Regions from separate parts of the Lysinibacillus sp. F12 genome, predicted to be linked through region 3. Evidence: riboswitches for the same ligand, from Rfam matches in the RefSeq annotation. Region 3 holds a riboswitch; each other region holds the start of a gene.

Evidence for each region. Region 3 has a riboswitch for S-adenosylmethionine ahead of AC3CH7_RS20170 (cyclase family protein). Riboswitches for the same ligand answer to the same signal wherever they lie in the genome.
Region 1: linked by a shared signal. The riboswitch ahead of AC3CH7_RS18195 (methionine ABC transporter ATP-binding protein) and the one ahead of AC3CH7_RS20170 (cyclase family protein) in region 3 are both predicted to bind S-adenosylmethionine.
Region 2: linked by a shared signal. The riboswitch ahead of metK (methionine adenosyltransferase) and the one ahead of AC3CH7_RS20170 (cyclase family protein) in region 3 are both predicted to bind S-adenosylmethionine.

Annotation. Positions count from the first base shown of each region.
Region 1 is NZ_JBYMLP010000004.1:70,315-78,046, reverse strand. It holds gene AC3CH7_RS18220 (acyl-CoA dehydrogenase family protein) at 1-58, shown strand, start outside; gene AC3CH7_RS18215 (arsenate reductase family protein) at 245-601, shown strand; gene gcvH (glycine cleavage system protein GcvH) at 683-1,063, shown strand; gene AC3CH7_RS18205 (toprim domain-containing protein) at 1,155-1,496, shown strand; gene AC3CH7_RS18200 (thioredoxin family protein) at 1,512-1,823, shown strand; SAM riboswitch class I at 1,880-1,983, shown strand; gene AC3CH7_RS18195 (methionine ABC transporter ATP-binding protein) at 2,067-3,095, shown strand; gene AC3CH7_RS18190 (methionine ABC transporter permease) at 3,085-3,753, shown strand; gene AC3CH7_RS18185 (MetQ/NlpA family ABC transporter substrate-binding protein) at 3,820-4,671, shown strand; gene AC3CH7_RS18180 (nucleotide sugar dehydrogenase) at 5,360-6,664, shown strand; gene AC3CH7_RS18175 (polysaccharide deacetylase family protein) at 6,681-7,732, shown strand, end outside.
Region 2 is NZ_JBYMLP010000002.1:1,333,950-1,341,681, reverse strand. It holds gene AC3CH7_RS13620 (IclR family transcriptional regulator) at 117-878, shown strand; gene AC3CH7_RS13615 (aminopeptidase) at 890-1,813, shown strand; gene AC3CH7_RS13610 (NUDIX domain-containing protein) at 2,055-2,516, shown strand; gene AC3CH7_RS13605 (alpha/beta hydrolase family protein) at 2,506-3,282, shown strand; gene AC3CH7_RS13600 (alpha/beta hydrolase) at 3,363-4,319, opposite strand; gene pckA (phosphoenolpyruvate carboxykinase (ATP)) at 4,404-5,990, opposite strand; SAM riboswitch class I at 6,382-6,500, shown strand; gene metK (methionine adenosyltransferase) at 6,785-7,732, shown strand, end outside.
Region 3 is NZ_JBYMLP010000005.1:178,646-186,377, forward strand. It holds gene AC3CH7_RS20155 (ABC transporter substrate-binding protein) at 1-744, shown strand, start outside; gene AC3CH7_RS20160 (AraC family transcriptional regulator) at 823-2,394, shown strand; gene AC3CH7_RS20165 (YuzC family spore coat inner layer protein) at 2,557-2,958, shown strand; SAM riboswitch class I at 3,059-3,165, shown strand; gene AC3CH7_RS20170 (cyclase family protein) at 3,254-3,991, shown strand; gene AC3CH7_RS20175 (DedA family protein) at 4,021-4,617, opposite strand; gene AC3CH7_RS20180 (Cof-type HAD-IIB family hydrolase) at 4,709-5,482, opposite strand; gene AC3CH7_RS20185 (DUF2225 domain-containing protein) at 5,807-6,490, shown strand; gene AC3CH7_RS20190 (hypothetical protein) at 6,513-6,866, shown strand; gene AC3CH7_RS20195 (erythromycin esterase family protein) at 7,028-7,732, shown strand, end outside.

The DNA.
Region 1 (7,732 bases), on a different contig from region 3:
TACGAAGAAACGTGAAGCATCTGTGAAATTAATTGAAGCAGAAAAATATATCGTTTAATCGTAGGAAAATGCTAGCTATCCGTAAGTGGGTAGCTAGTTTTTTATTGTGCCAAATAAATTATTTGTCAAAGTAACGGATAAAAATACAAAATGGATGGATAGACTTACGGAAATGAGCGAAGTTCCACCATTCTCGATGATTATGATGGTATACTACAGAAAAAGACAGCAAAGGAGCATTTTAATGACGATTCAATTTTTCCATTATCCCAAATGTACAACATGTAAAAAAGCGCAAAAGTGGTTAAATGATCATGACGTTTCCTATGAAGAGGTACATATCGTAGAGCAGCCGCCAACAAAGGATGAAATAACAGCTTTATGGCAAGTCAGTGGTCTTCCTTTGAAGAAGTTTTTTAATACTTCAGGCATGAAATATCGTGACCTTGGTTTGAAGGACAAGCTAGCTGATATGACTGAGGAAGAACAGCTTGAGCTACTTGCTTCGGATGGGATGTTAATAAAACGTCCACTCGTAACAGATGGAAAAAAAGTAACTTTAGGGTTTAAAGAATCTGATTTTGAGCAAGCTTGGATATAGCCGTTTTTATTCTTGTTTTTATAGGAGAAGTATGGCACACTGAAAGTGAATATATTACATAATTATGGAGGGGTTTTTTGCATGAGCACACCGAAAGACTTACGTTACTCTGAAGAGCATGAATGGGTTAAAGTAGAAGATGGAAAAGTACGTATTGGTATTACGCACTTCGCACAATCTGAATTAGGAGATATCGTTTTCGTTGAGCTTCCACAAGTTGGCGATGAAATCAAAACGGATGATCCATTCGGTAGCGTAGAATCAGTAAAAACTGTTTCTGAATTATATGCACCAATCTCAGGTACTGTAGTTGAAGTTAATGCAGATTTAGAAGATAGCCCAGAATTCGTTAATGAATCACCATATGAAAAAGCATGGATGATCGTCGTAGAGCCTGCTGATGCATCAGAAGTTGATAAACTTATGACAGCAGAACAATACGAAGAGATGACAGCAGAATAAGACAAGCCATAATCAAAAAACGTCGGAAACTACCGGCGTTTTTTATTATATAATAACGTATAAGTGGGAATGTCTAAATGGAGGTGGCGTAATGTTCGATGGGAAATGCTTGATAGTAGAAGGACGCTCAGATAAGCTACAAATTGAGCCAATTTTAAACGAGAATGTTACAATACTATGTACGAATGGAACAATTGGTGTGCATCAATTAGAAGAGCTAATCGATCCCTATGAGGGCTATGAGCTATTTACCTTTTTTGATGCCGATACTTCAGGCGATAAGCTACGTGCATTAATGGACAGACATTATCCTGAAGCGGAGCATTTACGGACAATGCCAACATATAAGGAAGTAGAAACGACACCTAGAAAAGTGTTAGCCATGATTTTACTTCGTGCGCATTTCTCAATCCATAATGAATATATTTTGTAAGGTTGCGTGAACTAAATGGAAGAATGGTCGAAAGAGCAGTGGGAAACGGCATTACAGTCCGGAGAAAAAGCTGCGTTTTATTTATATACACCGATGTGCGGTACTTGTGCAGTGGCATCGAAAATGATGTCAATTGTAGAACAACTATTACCTCACCTAAAGCTAGGGAAAGCAAATATTAATTTTTTGGAGCAAATTGCTTTTGAGCATCAAATTGAAAGCGTTCCGTGCTTACTTGTTTGTGACGGTGGCAAAGTGACAGAAAAGATTTATGCTTTTCAATCCGTACCTTTTTTGTACGAATTGTTAAAAAAATCAATTGACTGAACTTTATTAGCGTGGTAAAGTAACAAATATATTACTAAAACATTAAATATATCGAACTCTTATGAAGAGCGGCGGAGGGAAGTGCCCTATGAAGCCCGGCAACCATCACATAGTGAAAAGGTGCCAAATCACCCAAAGATTTTTCTTTGAAAGATGAGAGAACGGTTCAACGTATAATACGTGACCCCTTCTACTTGTCTATAAGTGGAGGGGTTTTTTTATATAAGAAAAGGAGTATTCGCTATGATACAGCTTCAAAATATAACGAAGAAATACAAAACAGCAAATGGCGAATTAACGGCAGTCAAAGATGTTAACCTGACTATTAATAAGGGTGAAATTTTTGGCATTATCGGCTATAGTGGCGCTGGTAAAAGTACGATGATTCGTTTACTTAATGGCTTAGAGAAACCAACAACAGGAACAGTAACAGTGAACAATCAGGCTTTTTCATCGATTAAAGGTCAAAAGCTTAGAGCAGCTAGACAAAAGGTTAGTATGATTTTTCAACATTTCAACCTACTTTGGTCACGAACAGTTGCAGAAAACATTGCCTTCCCATTAGAAATCGCAGGTGTATCAAAAGCTCAACGTGAGGCACGGGTGAAGGAATTGATAGCACTTGTTGGCCTAGAAGGTCGTGATCAAGCATATCCATCACAGCTCTCTGGTGGACAAAAGCAACGTGTAGGGATTGCGCGAGCATTAGCCAATAATCCAGAGGTTTTACTATGTGATGAGGCTACATCTGCTCTAGACCCTGAGACAACAGATGCCATTCTTGATTTACTGGTGGATATTAATGAACGTTTAGGGTTAACGATTGTCCTCATTACTCATGAAATGCATGTCATCCGCAAGATTTGTCATCGTGTAGCAGTGATGGAGGCAGGCGAAATTGTAGAGCGTGGAGAAGTATTGCAAGTTTTCCAGGCTCCTCAGGCTGCCATTACTAAGAAATTTGTAGCGCAAATTACCAATACAAAGGAAACACAGGATACAGTAGAACAAATCAAAGCAAATTATCCAACTGGACAACTTGTCAAATTGATTTTTGTTGGTGAAAAAACAGAACAGCCAGTTATTTCACATCTAGTAAAGCAATTCGATGTGGAAGTAAGCATTGTACATGGGAATATTTCGCAAACCAAAAATGGTGCATATGGTACTCTCATTGTGCAAATTGATGGGTCGAAAGCAAACGTGACTGAAGCCTTAAGCTATTTAAATACAGTGGAAGTGCAAACGGAGGTGATTGCAGATGCTAACTAATCTCTTTCCGAATGTAGACTGGGATAGCATGTGGCAGGCTACATATGAAACATTATATATGACGGCCATTTCAACAGTTATTACATTTATTCTAGGGTTAGCCATTGGGATTGTTCTGTTTTTAACTAGTCCGAATCAGTTATGGGCTAATAAAATTGTTAGTTTTTTAACAGGGTCACTCGTTAATATATTCCGTTCTATTCCATTTATCGTGTTAATTATTTTATTAATTCCATTTACTAAGTTTTTACTTGGTACAATCCGTGGAGCCAATGCTGCTTTACCTGCTTTAATTATCGGTGCGGCTCCGTTCTATGCGCGTATGGTATTAATTGCGCTACGAGAAATTGATAAGGGTGTTATTGAAGCAGCTCGTTCAATGGGGGCTAAAACAGCCACAATTATTTGGAAAGTACTGATCCCTGAATCATTACCAGCACTCATTTCGGGTATTACTGTTACGGCTGTAGCACTTGTCGGTTATACAGCAATGGCAGGGATAATCGGTGCAGGGGGTCTCGGGAACTTAGCCTTCCTAGACGGTTTCCAAAGAAATCGCCAAGATGTGACATTAATGGCAACTATTTTGATCTTAGTAGTAGTCTTTATCATCCAATGGATAGGTGATTTCATTACAGAAAAAATTGATAAACGTTAATAAAACTGAGGTTATTCCGGTTCTTACCGCTAACATATTTTCATTAAAATAAAGGGAGTGTCATACATGAAAAAGTTATTAACAGGATTATTTTTATCAATACTTGTACTAGCATTAGCAGCTTGCGGTACTGATAAAAAAGAGGATTCAAATGCAGCATCTGGTGATAAAACAGATAGTAAAGAAAACGTTACTTTAACAGTGGGAGCTTCTAATACACCACATGCAGTAATTTTAGATAAAGCAAAACCGATTTTAGCTGAGAAAGGTATTGACCTTAAAGTAGAAACATATACAGACTACGTGCTACCAAACCAAGATTTAGAATCAAAAGAGCTGGATGCAAATTACTTCCAACATATTCCGTATTTAGAGTTGCAAATTAAAGACAATGGCTATGATTTCGTCAATGCTGGTGGTGTTCATATTGAGCCAATTGGTATTTACTCTAAAAAGTATAAGTCTTTAGAAGACCTTCCAGAAGGCGCAACAATCTTACTTTCTAACTCGGTATCAGACCACGGTCGTATGCTGTCATTATTAGAAGCTAAGGGCTTAATTAAATTAAAAGATGGTATTGATAAAACAGCAGCAGAAATTAAGGATATAGAAGAGAATCCTAAAAACTTTAAATTTGATGCGAATACAGCACCAGAAATGCTTGTACAAATGTACGAAAATAATGAAGGGGACGCAGTACTTATCAACTCTAACTTTGCTATTGATAATGGCTTAAACCCTATTGAAGATGCTATTTCTCTTGAAGACAAAGAGTCACCATACGTTAACATCATCGCAGTACGTGCTGGAGATGAAACAAGACCTGAAATTAAAACATTATTAGAAGTATTAACTTCTAAAGAAATCCAAGACTTTATCTTAGAAGAATGGAAAGGTGCAGTAGTACCTGTTCAATAATCTACAAAAAAGGGTACGTAAGTATTGAGTTACTTACGTACTCTTTTCTTTTGAGGTTGCTTACCTGCTTTTAATAGTGATTATCGATAGGATGTCGATTTCCGTGGAAATAAAAATAGCTATATCAAGTATTTAAAAGCTCCTATAATCCCCTATTCTACATGTTTGTCTAATCCCTCCAGTATCGGTGAAAGCCAATGCTGTGAGGGATTTTTAGCAACTTCCTGAAAAGGAAAAATGTTAATTCCTATTTATTAACATTCTTCAGTGTTGCCTAGCATCTTTTTCGTTTACGCTTAATAAGTGACTCTGAATATATTTGTTAAATATCTTAGTAATTAATGAATTATTTTGTTGTGTATGTGAAAAAAAGTAGGTGTTTTTTCGTGAGTAAAGAAATTATTTAGAAATTGTTTAGTTACGAGTAGTACTATATAATTGTTAGAAAAGTTTTTTTGTGAAATTTGGATTTTATTAATCTATTTTGACTAAAAAAATCATACTAAAGTATGTGGAGAAGAAAGGGGTTTGTACAGAATGGCGATGAGGAAAAGAAATAACCTATTACGTTGCAAAATACTCGATATGACTAAATATTGAGGATGAATAGATAACGGAAAAATGGCGATAAAAATTACATGTAAGTTTAGCCAAAGGAGTTATTGTTATGACGATAAACACGAAATCGATGAGCTCAGCTTTATTAAATAAAATTCAATTAAAAAAAGCGACAATTGGGGTAATTGGTCTCGGCTATGTAGGCCTACCATTTGCCATTGAAATTGTCCAGAAAGGTTTTCATGTTTTAGGCTTTGATAAAAATCAAGAAAAAATCGCCATGCTGCAAAACGGTGAGAGCTATATAGCTGATATCCCGAAAGAAAATATACAGCAAATATTAAAAGATCAACATTTTGAAGCAACCTTTGATTTTTCCAAACTTGCTTCTGTAGATGTCGTCATTATTTGTGTACCGACTCCTACAACAGTGGATGATACTCCTGATATTTCCTATATAGAAGAGGCAGCACATGACATCGGGCGTTATATTAAAGCAAATGCATTAGTTATTCTTGAAAGTACGACCTATCCTGGGACAACAGAGGAAATTGTTCAGCCTATTTTGCAAAAGCATGGCTTTGCTGTGGGTCAAGATTTATTCTTAGCTTATTCACCAGAGCGAGTGGACCCTGGTAATAGTAATTTTTCAGTTTCCAATACACCCAAAGTTGTTGGCGGTATTACTTCTAATTGTTTGGAAGTTTCAAAGGGTTTTTATGAAACAGTCATTCATACTAGTGTATTTACGGTAACAAGTCCCAAAGTTGCCGAAATGGAGAAATTGCTGGAAAATACATTTCGCCAAATCAATATCGCCCTTGTCAATGAGCTCAGTCAAATGTGCTATAAAATGAACATTGATGTTTGGGAAGTCATAGATGCTGCCTCAACAAAGCCTTATGGGTTTATGCCATTCAAGCCTGGCCCAGGAGTAGGGGGGCATTGTATCCCTGTCGATCCCAAATATTTATTATGGGCGGGTCAACAGCATGGTATCTCAGCAACTTTAATTGAAGCAGCAGATAAAATAAATGATTCGATGCCTAATTTTGTTGTGGAGAGGCTGGAACAGTACTTACGTATTCAAAATATTGAGCTGTGCCACGCAAAAATTGTTATTATTGGTGTCACTTATAAGCCAGATATAAACGACTCACGCGAATCTCCTGCACTACGAGTCATTCAGCAATTACTTGATAGTCAGAGCTCATTACAGATTATCGACCCTTATATACAAACGTTCCCGGTAGAACAAACTCTTTTAAACACAGTTCCTTTAACAGAGAAAAGTGTTAAAGATGCAGATGCTGTGTTGATTTTAACCAATCATTCCAACATTGATTATTCATTAATTGATCAGGAAGCCTCATTAATTTTTGATACTCGTAATACCCATTTTTTATTTAAGAATAAAAATTATTACAGACTATAAGGAGAGTTCGTGGGACATGAAACAGCTAAAAATATGTGGGCTTCTAATCCTGATGTTCTTAGCAGGATGTCAATCCACTCCACAAAAAACGATTCAACCAATTGATTCTTCTATAGAGATTAAGGAATCTGATGGTACGATGAGTGATTCAATCAGTCATGTCGATATTATTAAGCCAAAAGTAGCTCTAACGTTTAATGGCTTTGCGGATAATCAAACAATGGAGCTACTATTGGCGAAATTAGATGAATCTAATATGAAAGCCACCTTTTTCTTAGAGGGGCTACGTGTGGCACAGGAACCAGAGCTTGTTCGAGACATTCTAAAAAGAGGCCATGATGTACAAAACGGTACATTGTCATTTCCAGATGTCACAGGTTTAAACTATGACCAAACCTATGAGGAGATTTATTTAACGAATCAAATATTTGAAGAACATTTAGGATATAAGCCGAAATTTGTTCGAAGTCGTTCAGGTGATATTACAGATAATATGCGCTTAGCAGCTGCTGCACTGGATATGAAGGCAGTGATAGGTTTATCCATTAATCCACTTGATCGAAAAATGCAAAGTGCCCAAGATTTGATTGATTATATTGACAAATATATTGATAGAGGTTCTATTATTCATCTCAACACTTATATTAATCCTGCTATTATAGATGCCATTCCTTTACTAGCACAATTAGCAGAAAAACATGATTACACCATTACGACTTTAAGTGATGTGATAGATGAGAGATATTTAACAAAGTCTTTAGAAGAAATAGCAGGTTATGATGCCGTCAAACCTAATTTGAATTATGAAAATGTTGAACCACATTTGTATTATCGAAAAGAGACCTCTAAAAAAGAAATCGCCATTACCTTTGATGATTGGGCACATGAACAGCAGGTGAAAGCTGTTTTAGATGTATTAAAAAAATATAATATTAAAAGTACATTTTTTTTAATCGGTAGTGGGGTGGAGAAAAATCCACAATTAGCCAAGTTAATACTAGAGGAAGGTCATGAAGTGGCAAGTCACTCTTATTACCATTTAGATGTAACTAAAATGACGCCAGAGGA
Region 2 (7,732 bases), on a different contig from region 3:
ACTTTTGCTAAAGTGATGTCAGGTGCTTATGGCTGTTAAATCTTTCAATTAATTCCCCCTTAAGAGAGAGATTTACAGCCGGTTGTACAGATAAATAGATCAAAAGGATGAGAGATATGCTAAAGACGTTAAATTTATCAATTGAGGTTTTAAAAATGTTTACAAAGGAAAAGCCGGTGTGGGGTGGTCGAGAGTTAGCGATGGCGATGAATATGAATCATACAAATTTATATCGCATTCTTGAAACATTTGAGAATAATGGGTTTATTACAAAAGATCCTGTAACCAAAAAGTACTCCTTGGGTATTGCATTATGGGAAATTGGTATGAATATGTATGATTCATTAAACATAGATCAGCTATGTATGCCTATTCTTGATAACTTAAAGGATGTTACTGGTGAAACCGCTATATTTACAGTTTTGAATGGGTTGGAAGCTTTAACTTTATTAAAAGCAGAGCCTGTGAATAAGGTGAAATTTACTGTTTCAAGAGGAAGTAGATCTCCGCTTTATGTAGGTGCTTCCTACCGTTCGATGCTTGCTTTCCTAAGTGAAGAGCAAATTTCTAAGGTTATTGATGAACCACTAACTGCCTATACAACGAATACGATGACGAATGCAAATGACATACGATTAGAGCTTGAAAAAATTCGTAGTTGTGGCTATGCGATAAGTAACAGTGAATATTCCGTCGATGTATTGGCACTTGCTATGCCTATTTTTAATAGTGACAAAAAGGTCGTAGCTTCTATTACTGTTTCTGGTCCCATCTACCGATTTACAGAACAACGGGTACCAGAATTTTTAGGGCCTTTAACAGAGGCTAGAAATGAAATAGAAGGAATCATTCGTAGATATCATTTAAATTTTAATTAAGGAGTACTATTATGCAGCATTTACATGATATTGCACTGAAGGTATTAAAAGATCATTTAAATGTTCAATCGTCAGAAACGCTTTTAATTTTGACAGATGTTCAAAAGCAAGACTTAGCAACCATCTTTTATAAGGCTGGGCTAACAATAACAGCTAATACAATGTTTATGGTTATGCCGTTATTAGAAAAATCAGGGCAGGAGCCTATTCAAGCAGTTTCATCGCTTATGGCAAATGCTGATGTCTCACTTTGTTTGACCGCTCACTCCTTAACACATACAGTAGCATGCAAAAATGCCTGTGAAAAAGGTGGACGTGTAGCGACAATGCCCGGTATTTCATGGGAAATGCTTGAACAAGGTGCGCTTCATGCGGATGCGCAAGAGATTGAGGAAATGGTAGAAAAGTATGTCCAGCTGCTCGATATGGCGGCAGAAACTCGAATTGTCAAAGATGGTCATGAGCTAATATTTAGTATTGCAAACCGTTTAGGCATTCGTTCAACTGGCGTTATTCGCCAAGCAGGAGAGCATGGTAATATACCCTCGGGTGAATCCTATATTGCGCCGATAGAAACATCTGCAAATGGGGAAATTTTAGTGGATGGTTCGATTGCTAATATTGGTGTCTTAAAGGAACCATTATTATTGAAAATTTCAAACGGACGATTAATAGAAGCTATTGGTCCGGATGGTCCTCGATTGCTGGAGTTACTTGGGGAAGGGAATGGTCGAATCATTGCAGAGTTCGGCATTGGAGCTAATAAAAGTGCCATTTTATGTGGAAATGTACTGGAAGATGAAAAAGTCTATGGGACAATCCATATCGCATTTGGTAGCAATACGCCATTTGGTGGAGCAAATGCAGCGGATGTCCATATTGATTGTGTAGTAAAAAATCCGATTGTTTATTTCGATGGTGAACGAGTAATGTAATGAAAAGCGTGACTTCATAAGAAGCACGCTTTTTTGCTTGCTTGACCTATATTTAGAGTTGCTTGTTTCTGTATGATTACACTATAGTTAAATTAGATAAGCTAGAGGAAATTGAATGATTTGCACCTAGTGGAAATGCATGGCTAGCAAAGCAGAAATGATAAATTCAATACGCCTATAAGTGTAGGCAATGAAAAAATAACTTCTGTTATTCAGCATGAAAGAACGTGAGGTTGAAGATATGTTAACATTTACAGATTTACATGGCCTGCGCGTAGATTTGAGTTTTACGAGAGGTGAGTTTGACGTAGAACCCAAACACGTCCTTGTTTTTTTAAAGCACCAAAATAAGTGGCTATGTACTATTCATAAAAGACGTGGTGTCGAGGTGCCAGGGGGCAAACTGGAGAAAGGTGAAACGCTAGAGGATGCAGCCATAAGGGAAGTGTATGAAGAAACGGGTGTCCGTGTGAAAAATCTTCAATGGTTTGCAGAATATGCGGTTCATGACGACAGCTTATTTTGTAAAACGGTTTTTACAGCACAATTTGCTGGGCAGGAGGACATTGAATTTGATTTAGAAACATCCGGTATGCTGTGGTTAACTGATGAGGAATTTGCCCATCATCCAAACTTAAGCTTTCATATGAAGGATGAGGGAATGGAGAAAATGCTGGAGGAGCTGAAAAGACGTGACAAATAATGGTGATATCGTTGAAAAGCGTGCATATCCTTCACCCAATCCAGCAATACGGTTAACAGAAATCACTTATATATCACAGGGCTTGCGAATAAAAGGACTTTTAGCAGAGCCGAAGACTGAAGGTACATATGATGGCTTTTTATATTTAAGAGGGGGTATGCAAAGCATTGGCATGGTAAGGCCCTCGCGTATTGCCCAATTTGCCGCTCAAGGTTTTATCGTCTTTGCACCTTATTATCGTGGGAATAGAGGTGGCGAAGGCAAGGATGAGTTTGCAGGGGCAGACCGTTATGATGCTGTTTATGCTGTCGATGTACTGAAGCAATTTTGCAACGACAATATACATGTTTTTGGCTTTTCGCGTGGAGGTATCATGGCTCTATGGACAGCTATTTTACGAAGGGATATTACTTCCGTTGTGACATGGGCTGGAGTCTCTGATGCAACGGCCACTTACTGGGAACGTACAGATATGCGACGGATGATGAAGCGCGTTATCGGAGGAACACCCAACCGTGTACCGGAAGCCTATGATGCTCGTACACCTTTATTCGAAGTTGAGCATATAACAGCCCCAGTGTTAATTATTCATGGCTATCAGGATGAGAATGTGGATATAGAGCATGCTAGACAGCTGGCATTTTTTTTAGAGGATGCTCATAAAACATACGAAACATGGTATGACCTTCATTATGCACATCAATACCCACCAGCTAAAAATCGTGAAACCGTTCGTGCTCTTTGTGAATGGATGAAGCAACATTAGAAAATGAAAAAATTAATGCCCCTTCCTTTACATAGCTATCATCTGGAGATGAATAGTATTCTAAAGGAAGGGGCGTTTAATTATTTTGTATAAGTTTCCAAGAATTGTTGAATCGTTTCCCAATAGAGCTCGCCTGCTAAGCTTTCCGCACCACCGTGACCAGCCCCTTCGACCATTAACTTTTGTTTCGGTACATTTGCTGCTTCATATACGTCATCCAACATGGTCGAAGGAACAAAAGTATCGTTGTCTCCATGAATAAACAGCATAGGGGTTTTCGATTTTGCCACTTGATCAACAGCACTAGCTTCTGCTAGTGTATAGCCTGCTTTTAGTTTAGTTACGACCGAAGAGAATTGCATAATTGGGAAAGAAGGTAAGTGAAAGATGGCTTGTAACTGATAGGAAAATTCATCCCATACGGAAGAATACCCGCAATCCTCAATAATTGCCTTTACATTTGAGGGCAAATCCTCGCCTGAAGCCATCATGACAGTGGCTCCTCCCATCGAAACCCCAAATAGAACGATTTCAGCATCTTCATTCATATTTACAATGTCGTCAATCCATGAAATTACATCAAAACGATCATGCCACCCCATGCCGATATAATCACCTTCACTTTGACCATGTCCTCTTGCATCGGGAATGAGTACATGATAGCCCATATCATAAAATTGTTTAGCATACTTAGTCATTTGTGTACCATCACTTGAATAGCCATGAAAGATAATTGCCCATTTGTCTGTGGGATGGCTGTTTTGGATAGAGTATGCATGTAGCTTAAGGGAATCAAAGGATGGAATTGACTTCTCCTCAGAATGCTTGTTAAACCACTGCTCACGTGCCTCTTTCTCTCGAGCTTCATCTGAATTGCTATCGATTAGATTGTGGGGGGCATCTAGAACTGCTGTTTTATCAGTATCAGGATTTAATGCCAGATTATAAAAGTAGTTGCCTGCAAAAAAACCAGCACCAATAATTAATGCCAATAATATAGTAATTAATGCTACTAGTAATTTGTATTTTCTTTTCATATGTATCTCCTATATTAGCTTCTGTTTATGTATGGGAAAGAAAAAGAGAACGAATCATATCGTTCCCTTTTCTTGTTCTAGTTGTTATTTTAATGGACCACCAAGTGTAGTAATGGCTTCCGAAACGTTTGCAAATTTCTTGAAGTTTTCGTTGAATAAGCCTGCAAGTTCAGCAGCTTTAGCATCGTATGCAGCTTTATCTGCCCATGCTTCACGAGGATTTAACACTTGCGAAGGTACACCTTCAACTGCTGTTGGGATGTGTAAGCCAAAGACAGCATCTTGTGTCGTTTCAACATTTGTTAATTTACCATCGATAGCTGCACGTACCATTGTACGTGTATAAGAAAGCTTCATACGGCTACCAGTACCATATTCGCCACCAGTCCAACCAGTGTTCACTAGGTATACTTGTGCGCCATGTTCATCAATTTTTTGACCTAACATTTCTGCATACACTGTTGCAGGAAGTGGAAGGAATGGAGAACCGAAGCAAGTAGAGAATACTGGTTCTGGCTCTGTTACACCACGTTCAGTTCCAGCAAGTTTTGAAGTGAAACCACTTAAGAAGTGATACATAGCTTGCTCTTTTGTTAATTTGCTGATAGGAGGTAATACGCCAAACGCATCAGCTGTTAGGAAGATGATTGTTTTTGGATGACCTGCTACAGATGGATCAACAATATTTTCGATGTATTGGATTGGATAAGCTACACGTGTATTTTCTGTTAATGAGCCATCATCATAGTCACAAATACGAGTTTCTGGATCAACAGCTACGTTTTCTAAAACAGAACCGAAGCGGATTGCATTGTAGATTTCTGGTTCTTTCTCAGCAGAAAGGTTGATCGTTTTTGCATAGCAACCCCCCTCAATGTTGAATACTCCATTATCAGACCAACCATGTTCATCGTCACCGATTAGCTTACGGTCTGGATCAGCGGATAATGTCGTTTTACCAGTACCAGATAAACCGAAGAATAATGCTACATCGCCAGCTTCACCAACGTTTGCTGAACAGTGCATAGAAAGGATTCCTTGTTGTGGTAATAAGTAGTTCATAATTCCGAAAATAGATTTTTTCATTTCACCAGCATATTCAGTACCACCAATTAAGATAATTTTCTTTTCAAGTGATACAATGATGAATGTTTCAGAAGCAGTACCGTCAACCGCAGGATCTGCTTTAAAGTTAGGAGCTGAGATGACAGTGAAGTCTGCAACATGCGAAGCTAATTCTTCTTTAGTCGGACGGATAAATAATTGATGAGCGAAAAGGTTGTGCCAAGCGTATTCATTAATCACTTGGATGCTTAATTGTGAATCTTTGTCAGCACCAGCAAAACCTTTGAATACGAATAATTCATCACGTTCTTTTAAATATTTTATTACTTTTACATACAGATTATCGAACACTTCAGAGGAAATTGGTTGATTGACTTTACCCCAGTCAATTTGATCTTTTGTGCTTTCTTCTTCTACTGTATATTTATCTTTAGGTGAACGACCAGTGTATTTGCCAGTTTCTGCACGAACTGCGCCATCTACTGTTAACATTGCCTCACCACGAGAAGTAGCTTTTTCTGCTAATTGTGGTACTGAAAGTTGAACATTAATGTTACCGCCGTTTAATAATTCCTTCAGTTCGTTTGCAATTTCTACTGAATTCATCGATTAAATACCATCCTTTTTTATAGTATTCCCTTGGTTTAGAGGGATTTTTTCTTAATTTCAAAAATAGTATAACACAATGGGTTAAATAATCTATACTAATTAAGAAATTATTTTAGAGTTTTTATTACTTTTCAATAAACTGACAAAAAATAATGTTTTTCGAGTAGAAAACATTCAATGCTACAGTAAATTGTCTAAAATTTGAGCCACACATATGTTACCACAAGAAGCTAGGTATGTTGTAGGGATTAAATTTCTTCTATTTACATCATCACCCAAGTATGAAAATTTTATGGTGATAATTTTGTTCTTCCTTTCTATACAGTAATACATAAGAAAATATTTGACAACGATTGACCTTTTCAGTAACATGAAAATTGAACGGATACTCTTATCCCGAGCTGGTGGAGGGTCAGGCCCTGTGAAACCCGGCAACCTGCATGTATTATTTCACAACATGCGTTGGTGCCAACCTGATGCAAGGGAAAATCCCTTGAACGATAAGAGTGAAAGGTAACGAAGTCATTATTCCTTTCCTCATGTATAGTAACGTGAGAAAAGGATTTTTTTATTGTTAAAAATTAATGTAAAGGTAAGTATATGTAGTTCTTTCCTTATTATAATGACGGGTCTTTCGAAATCCTCGTGTTTTTAAGTAGCAGTTATTTTTTCTCGTAAAGTGAAATGACAACAACAGCGGCTTGAGAGAGTTCAATCCTTAGGAGCGGACTTGACATGGGTAATGAGTACCGTACAAATACTTTTTGTAAGAGTAATAGGAGGAAAACTAAATGACAAACCGTCGACTGTTTACATCAGAAAGTGTAACAGAAGGGCATCCAGATAAAATCTGTGACCAGATTTCGGATGCCATTTTAGATGCTATTTTAGCAGAAGATCCAAATGCACGTGTAGCGTGCGAGACAACTGTAACAACAGGATTAGTATTAGTAGCAGGAGAAATCACTACTTCTACTTATGTAGATATTAAAGGCATTGTACGTGATACTGTGGCGGAAATTGGATACACACGTGGTAAATATGGCTTTGATGCTGAAAACTTAGCAGTACTTGTAGCAATTGGTGAGCAATCTCCAGATATTGCCCAAGGCGTTGACCAAGCTTTAGAGGCCCGTGAGGGTTCTATGACAGATGCAGATATTGAAGCGATTGGTGCAGGAGACCAAGGCTTAATGTTTGGCTATGCATGTAATGAAACACCTGAGTTAATGCCATTACCAATTAGCTTAGCTCATAAATTAGCACGTCGTTTAACAGAAGTTCGTAAATCTGGGGAGTTAGCTTATTTACGCCCAGATGGTAAAACACAAGTAACAATTGAGTATGATGACAATAACGTACCTGTTCGTGTCGATACAATTGTTATTTCAACTCAGCATGATGAAGAAGCAACACTTGAACAAATTCAGGCCGATCTAAAACAATTCGTGATTGCTCCTGTAGTGCCAAGCGAATTATTAGATACAAACACAAAATACTTTATCAATCCAACTGGCCGTTTCGTAATTGGCGGACCAAAAGGAGATGCTGGTTTAACGGGCCGTAAAATCATTGTTGATACATACGGTGGTTATGCACGACATGGTGGTGGTGCATTCTCAGGTAAGGATGCAACAAAAGTAGACCGTTCAGCTGCCTATGCGGCACGTTATGTAGCTAAAAATATTGTAGCAGCTGGTTTAGCAGAACGCGCTGAAGTACAGTTGGCTTATGCAATT
Region 3 (7,732 bases):
ACTGCCTTAGATGTCAAGCCTATTGTGCAATGGTATCACCCTTCCTGGGGTAAACAAGATTATTTAGGCTTAGACGTACCTGAGTTTGACGTTACAGGTAGTCTAGAAACATTACTTCAAGCTAAGCCTGATTTAATCATTGTAGATGGTGCAGCAGATAAGGCAAAGTATGAAGAATATTCAAAGATTGCACCTACTTATCGCTTAAAAGAAGACATACTACAAGATCCACGTGAAATTGTGAAAACGATAGCTGATGTTTTAAATATCCCTGAGAAAGCGAATGAAATCGTTGATAAATATGAGGAACGTGTTACGAATTTAAAAGCTAAGTTAGAAGAATCCGTTGGTGACGAAACTGTTGCCGTTGTCCGCCTAAATGTGGCAGATAAAACGTTGGCATTATTCGGTATAAAGAATCGCTACACGGGCTACATTTATACGGAAGCTGGTTTAAATCCACATCCATTAGCTCGGGATATGACAGAGTTCCACGAGGTCTTGTCTGAAGAAGCTATTCCAGAATTAGATGCTGATCATATTATACTCTTCCCTTCAAATGGCACTTGGGAAACTGAAGAAAATCAAGAGGCGATTAAATGGTTAGATAGTACGCTTTGGAAAACAGTTCCTGCTGTAAAAAATGGACAAGTTTATATTGCTGATCGAACTTATTGGCAGTCTGGTGCCATTACTGCAAACCTACTAAAATATGATGATCTTGAGAAATGGTTCGTGAAATAATTTACAATAGAAAGCTCTTTAGGGGGCTTTCTTTGTGTTGTTTTCCAAATTTAAACTTTACTTAGGAGTGCGTGGACAATGGGTAATTTAATACAAATCTATCATTTACAAACTATTTCATATACTATTCTTTCAGCAGGTATGCAGTCATATAGCAATACATACTATTCTCTTTTCATCCTTATTAGTGGTAACGGAACACTTAAGACAAACCATGAAACTATCCACCTTATGAAAGGAAAATGTGTGATTATTCCACCTAATAGCCCTGTCGAAATTCACATTGCCGATGAGACACTCTGCTTTTACCAATTGACATTTAATACGATCTATCTTAGTGAAGCTCATTCTCCTACTAGTCTCTTTACAAGTGTTAGAGAACTACGTCTTCTTCCCTTCTCTCAATGCAATAGACTATTAGAAGCTATTTATCGGTGTCGTCAAACAAAAGATGAGCACACTGTTTTTGAGCAGCATGTTCGTTTCCAAGAATTGATATTATTTATTTTTGAGCAAAACCGAACGAAGCCTCTACAACAAAGTGATCGTCAATCTGTAGAGCAATCTATCCAATATTTGCACAACCACTTTGGAAAGGATTGGACTGTCGAACAGCTAGCAGAACTGGCAGGTGTACCAAAATGGAGTTACTCACGCATTTTTAAAGATATTACGGGACAAATACCTCTGTATTATTTAAATAGTATACGTATTGAAAAAGCCAAACAGTTATTAATGACAACGAATGATCGTTTATTTGAAATAAGTCAGTCTATTGGCTTTAATAATGAATACTATTTCAATCGTCGTTTTAAAGAGCATGTAGGTATTTCCCCAGGGCAATTCCGACGAAGTCAGAGCAATAATGTACGCGTATTCGCACCATTCTTAGAGGACTTCTTTGTAGCTTTAGGTATTACGCCCATTGCGCAATTCAGTCATTCCAAGTGGGGAAAACAAGACTATTTAGGTCTACAGGATGTGCCTGATATCGATGTACAGTATGGAAAAATGGAACACCTCTTTCACTATAAACCAACATTAATTATGTTAGATGCTGGTATAGAGCGTTGGGAAACCTGTCTTCATTTAAATAAGTTGGCCCCAATCTGTCACCTAAACAACCCTGGAGAGGACTGGCAATCGACTCTATTTAAAATTGCAGATTTAACAGGGAAAACCGCTATGATGCAAGATATTATTACGGAATATGAGGACAAGGTACAGAGGGCTCGAAAAATTCTAGGTAGATCCGTTTACGGACAAAGTGTGGCATTTCTTCGCATTTCAGCCATTGGCATTACACTGTATGCTGGCCCTGATTGCGGTTATACAGGGCCAATTCTATACCGTGACTTAGGCTTAACGCCTGATCCATTGGTGTGGAAAATACCGCTTAATCAGCGTAAAGCTCATCTGACTTCAAATCAGCTGCAACAACTAGACGCTGATCATTTGTTTATCACCTTCGACAAGCAACACTCCATTTATGAGAATGAAGAGCGTACTATTTTAACATCCTCTATGTGGAAAAACCTAAGGGCTGTTAAAAGAAACTGTGTCTATGAGGTGGATTTTTTAACGTGGATGAATTATGGAATCCTGTCACATAGCAAAAAAATAGATGATGTATTAAACGTTCTTGGCTAAAGAACAAAAGGGAAGCGCTCCATCGCTTCCTTTTTTAGTTTGTGTGGCATACCATTCAGCATAGTATATTAACACTTCAGTACAGGAATGGCGTTATTCAAACACCTAAAAAGATCATGATACATAAGATAAGATATCAGCTTCTGGCTAGGAGGAATTGATTTGTATTATAATCCTTATCCTTATTTTATTCACCCCTACCATTACCCGATACCATCGACAGACCATCAACTTGCAGCTAGAACCTTTTCACAACATTTAGCAATGCCGACTAGTAATAGTCCCTTTCCCCCTGTTGATACACAAAAATTAATATCTTCAGCTACGCGGATAAAGACGATTATGCAGCAGGCACAATTACTTACAGATAAAATTGATAGTTCTCAACAATTTGCACATGACTTAAAGAATGCTGCACAGCTTTCAAATAAAACAGAGGTCGAAAAATTAATTACATCCACAGGCATTACTACAAAATTTGAAACCAACTATACACCAGATAATTTTAGAATACAGCTTATGGATAGTGCCTGCTGTCGAGTAACGTTAATTTTGAATTGGTAAGTAAATTAATTTTAACCCTGTAATCCTATCAAAGTTGTAAACTATAAAAATATATGTTAAAGTATTTATACTATTATTTCTGAAAATTCTTATATCCTATTTCTTATCTAGAGAGACGGAGGGATCGGCCCGATGAAGTCTCAGCAACCAGCTCAAGCAGTATGGTGCTAATTCCTATTGGCAAAATTTAAGCCTGAAAGATGAGAAGACGCACTACCTATGTTTGATTCCGGGAGTCCTCTTCGATTGAGGACTCTTTTTTATTGACTACTACTTTTAGAAAGCAGGGAATTTAATGTCTAACGAACTTTTACAAGCATTGCACTTACTAAAATCAAAACAGTGGGTCGATTTGACACATACCTTCGGCCCAGACTCACCTCATTTTTTCATGTTTGAAGATGCTAAATTTGAAACATTATTCTCGCATGATGATGGATTTTTTGCACAGCAGTTTTCTTTTCCTGGACAATATGGAACACATATTGACCCACCCATTCACTTTGTAAGAGATACTCGATTTCTAGATGAATTAGCACTAAAGGAGCTTGTTCTTCCGCTTATCGTCATTGATAAATCACAGGAGGCTGCTAGTAATCATGACTTTACACTCAGTGTACAAGATATTCTAGAATTCGAGACACACTATGGACAGATTGAAGAAGGTACATTTGTGGCACTGCGAACAGATTGGAGTAAGCGTTGGCCAGATAAAGAGGCATTTAGTAATAAAGATGTCAATGGAGATAATCATCTTCCAGGTTGGGGCTTGGAGGCCTTACAATTTCTATTCAAGGAACGTAAAGTAAGTGCAATAGGTCATGAAACTTTTGATACTGATTCTGCCACTGATTTTCGTCAAAGTGGCCAATTGGTTGGTGAATATTTTGTCCTCAATCAAGACACTTATCAAATTGAGCTCATGACTAATTTAGACAAGCTACCTCCTAAAGGTGCTATTATTTTTAATATAGTACCCAAGCCTGAAAAAGCATCTGGATTCCCTGTACGTTCATTTGCCATATTGCCATAACAAAAAGTCGGTAGGAATCCTACTGACTTTTACTTTTGTACGTTTCTTTTTTTAAATAAATAATAAATAATTAACATGACTAGGACAAACAGCAAGATGACGTACATACTGTAATGAGATAAATAGTAACCGACGAATCGCCATTTCTCTCCTAGCACTTTTCCTAAGGTTATAAATGTAAAAGTCCATATAAATGCCCCTGTATAAGCAAAGAAAGCGAATTTCCTATATGGATAATTATTGATAGCGGCGATATAGGCTGTTAGATGGCGTACACCAGGAATAAAATAGCCAGCAATTAATAAAAAAGGCCCCACTTTCATAAACATTTTTTTAGTAAATTCAATTTTTTGCTCAGTTATATGAATCTTTGGCCCATATTTCTGCAAGAGCGGTAAGCCAAATCGACGGCCGATATAGTAGCTTAAAGTAATCCCCCCCATTGCGCCAATCAGAGCACTTACTAAAGCTGGGATATGTCCAAGGCTTTCTCGATAAACACTATAGCCTACATAAGTTAAAAATACTTCATCGGGAAGTGGCAACCCAACAATGCCTCCAATTAGGATCACGATGATGCCAAAATACCCGTAATGTTCAATTAGAGATTGCACATGCTGCGCCATTTTTCATCCCACCTAATACATTGTTCTATATACTCATAACTGTATACCAAAAGAGTCTCTCAAGCCTCCACTTTACTTCCTTTCCATATCGTTAAATAATGTGCAGCTTTCGTAAAGCAAAATCTATGCCGCCTTCAATGGATTTCTTTGTAACAAAATCTGCAACATTTTTTAGAGCTTGGCTCCCATTCCCCATAGCTACCCCAAGGCCAACCAGCTCTAGCATATCTATATCATTCTCTCCATCTCCAAAAGCTATGGCATCCTTAGCATTAATCTCAAAATAATCCAGTACAGCCTTTACGGCTATCGACTTGGACACATCTTGCTGTAAAACATTCACAATATAAGGATGCCATCGTTGCCGTAATATATTCGAAAATTGACGAGCTAATCTTTTTTCAGCCTGTTCATCAGCATAAAGGCACATAAGAAAAACCTCTTCATCCATAATGCTTTCTTTTCTAACTGGAAAATCACATAAAGACAATGTCTCTTGCATCGCGCTTAAGGCTAATGGATTTTGTATATCATTCATCGTAAGTTGTTCTGTAAAAAATGTTAAGGAATGCTGATGTTGCTGTGCAAAAGCTTGAACATTTTGAACAATGCCCTTCTCAATCGGAATTTTATGTATCACAACATCCTTGTGTTTCACATATGCCCCATTCGCCGTAATAAAGGTTTCAATCCCTAAATTTTTCAGCTCTTCACACATGGACAACGGTCTTCCTGTCGCAGCCACAAGATAGATTCCCTTTTCCTGTAATAGTCGAATAGCCTGCCTCGTACTTTCCTCCACAGCACCATTCTCATAATTGATTAGTGTACCATCCACATCAAAAAATACTATTTTATACGTCATCTGCTCCACCCTCTCATAGTAAACTTTTGAACTATACAATTCGAACCGTCCATTAAATAAATTGTACATAATTCGACAAACTTTTCGGTAACTATATAACTTACTTTAACTACACCGATAAATACTATTACAAGCACATTTCTAATGATATTTAACTAAAAAAACGAGTATTATTTTTAATTTTATAATTCCAAAGGAGTATACCAAAGAACACAGAATTGTTAAAATGGAAGATAATGAATTAAATACATTGAACGATTATTGATTATGTATAAATAGAACAAAAGAAATAATATTATTGAGCATGCAAAGGAGTTGATTCTTATGGCATTTAACATCTACTACTATGAAAGTAGCGTAGATTGTAAATTTTGCAAAAAGCATTTTACAACGTATAAAGTACGCCCAAATCGATATAAAATTATCGAGGAACAAACAGATTTCATGCCCGTCTATGATGGTCTTAACCCTTTGCTGTATGAAGTTGCCGTGTGCCCACATTGTGGCTTTGCCTTCCATAAATCCATGACACGTACATACGGACCTTTCATGCAGCTTATAGATGAACTATACATTAAAGAGCTACAGAAACCTATGAGTATCTGTCAAGAGCGTACAATCGATGATGCCATTATAAGCTTTAAGCTTGCTTACTTAGTATCTCGCGCATCAATGGAAGAATCGCTTTTGATGGCTAATTTCGCCTTAAAAATTGCCTGGTTATATCGTATAAAAAACGATGAAGAATCAGAAAAACGCTACCTTTTTGCCGCTAGAGATTTTTACAGTAAATCATTTGCTTCTAATCAGGAAGGTGGAGAGCGAATTCAATTTTTACATGCCGAGCTAAGCCTCCGACTTGGTGATATGACAGAAGCTAAAAAAGGATTTTCAAGGTTAATTGCTGATAGGAACGTCTCGCCAAAATATCGAAAGCTAGCACGTAATCGTTGGGAAAATTATAAATATGATGAACAACCTATAACAGTTAATGAAAGCATTCATTGATGTATCGAGGAGATGACTAGTTATGTTGCTATTTCAAAAAAAGATAGATGTGAGAGAAGAGGATATCTTTTCAGAGCTACATCACTTTTTATTAAGAAAAAATAATCGTTATTTAACAAACGAAGAGGTCGTGACTTTGACAGGTGTATCATCTGAGCTACTGTACAAATGGGTCAAAGCCGGAAAATTAAAAAATTCCATTTTCCCAAATTTAGGAGCACCTTGTGAAAGATGTGGACAAATTACTCAAGCGAAAATTTGCGTGAGCTGCTCCTCCTCTATTATTGGCACCCTAAATCAAGAGGAAAAGGATCGGGCATGGTTTAACCAAATTCAACGTAACCATGTTAGAGCTAGTACGTATCATTATAAATAGCTATTGAGCATCCCCATTTGTATTTCTTGCCTTACAAATGGAGATGCTTTCTTTTTTATAATCAGTCCAAATTTAAACAAAATTTAAACAAACTTCTCCTATGCTTTAAACTTAGCCCCTTATACTTAGGAGATTAACATAAAGAAAAGGGCTGATTCTTAATGAAAAGTTATAGAAAATGGAAAGCTTTATTAAACACAGCACTGACAGGCTTAATCGTATTTAGTGGTATAGCAAGTGCTTCAGCGGCTACCCCTGCGTTAAAGGAGCAGGAAAAATACGGAGTGGTTCAACAGGCTAGAACTACTACTGAAACATTAGAGGATTGGAAAAAATGGATGAATGATCATGCTTACAGCTTGACTTCCATTGAGCCAGAGCCAGCTAGTTCGCAAAAAATCCCTTCTAATAAATTCGAGGATTTAGAGATGCTCAAGCCGATATTACACGATAAACGCATTGTTTTTTTAGGAGAAAGCTCTCATGGAGTGGCACAGTTTAATCTCGTTAAAACACGTTTAATACAATTTTTACATCAAGAAATGGGTTACAATGTTTTAGCCTTTGAAAGTGGTCTTGGCGATGTCATGAATGCCCAAGGAAAAATTGACAAACAAGCTGCTCAACAAACAATGAAGGATGCTATTTTTGGAGTATGGTGGACAAAAGAAACTTTACCTCTTTTTGAATATGCAAAAACAACTCAAGCTACAGAGAAGCCTCTTGTTCTAGCAGGCTTTGATATTCAACAGCAAGGGGCATTTACAAATGGGGATTGGTTGCAAACCCCACAATTGGCTAAGCAGTTTAGGGATGCGGAGAAGCAACTCGCGGAGTGGAGCTCTAGCAAAGATCTAAAAGGCTAC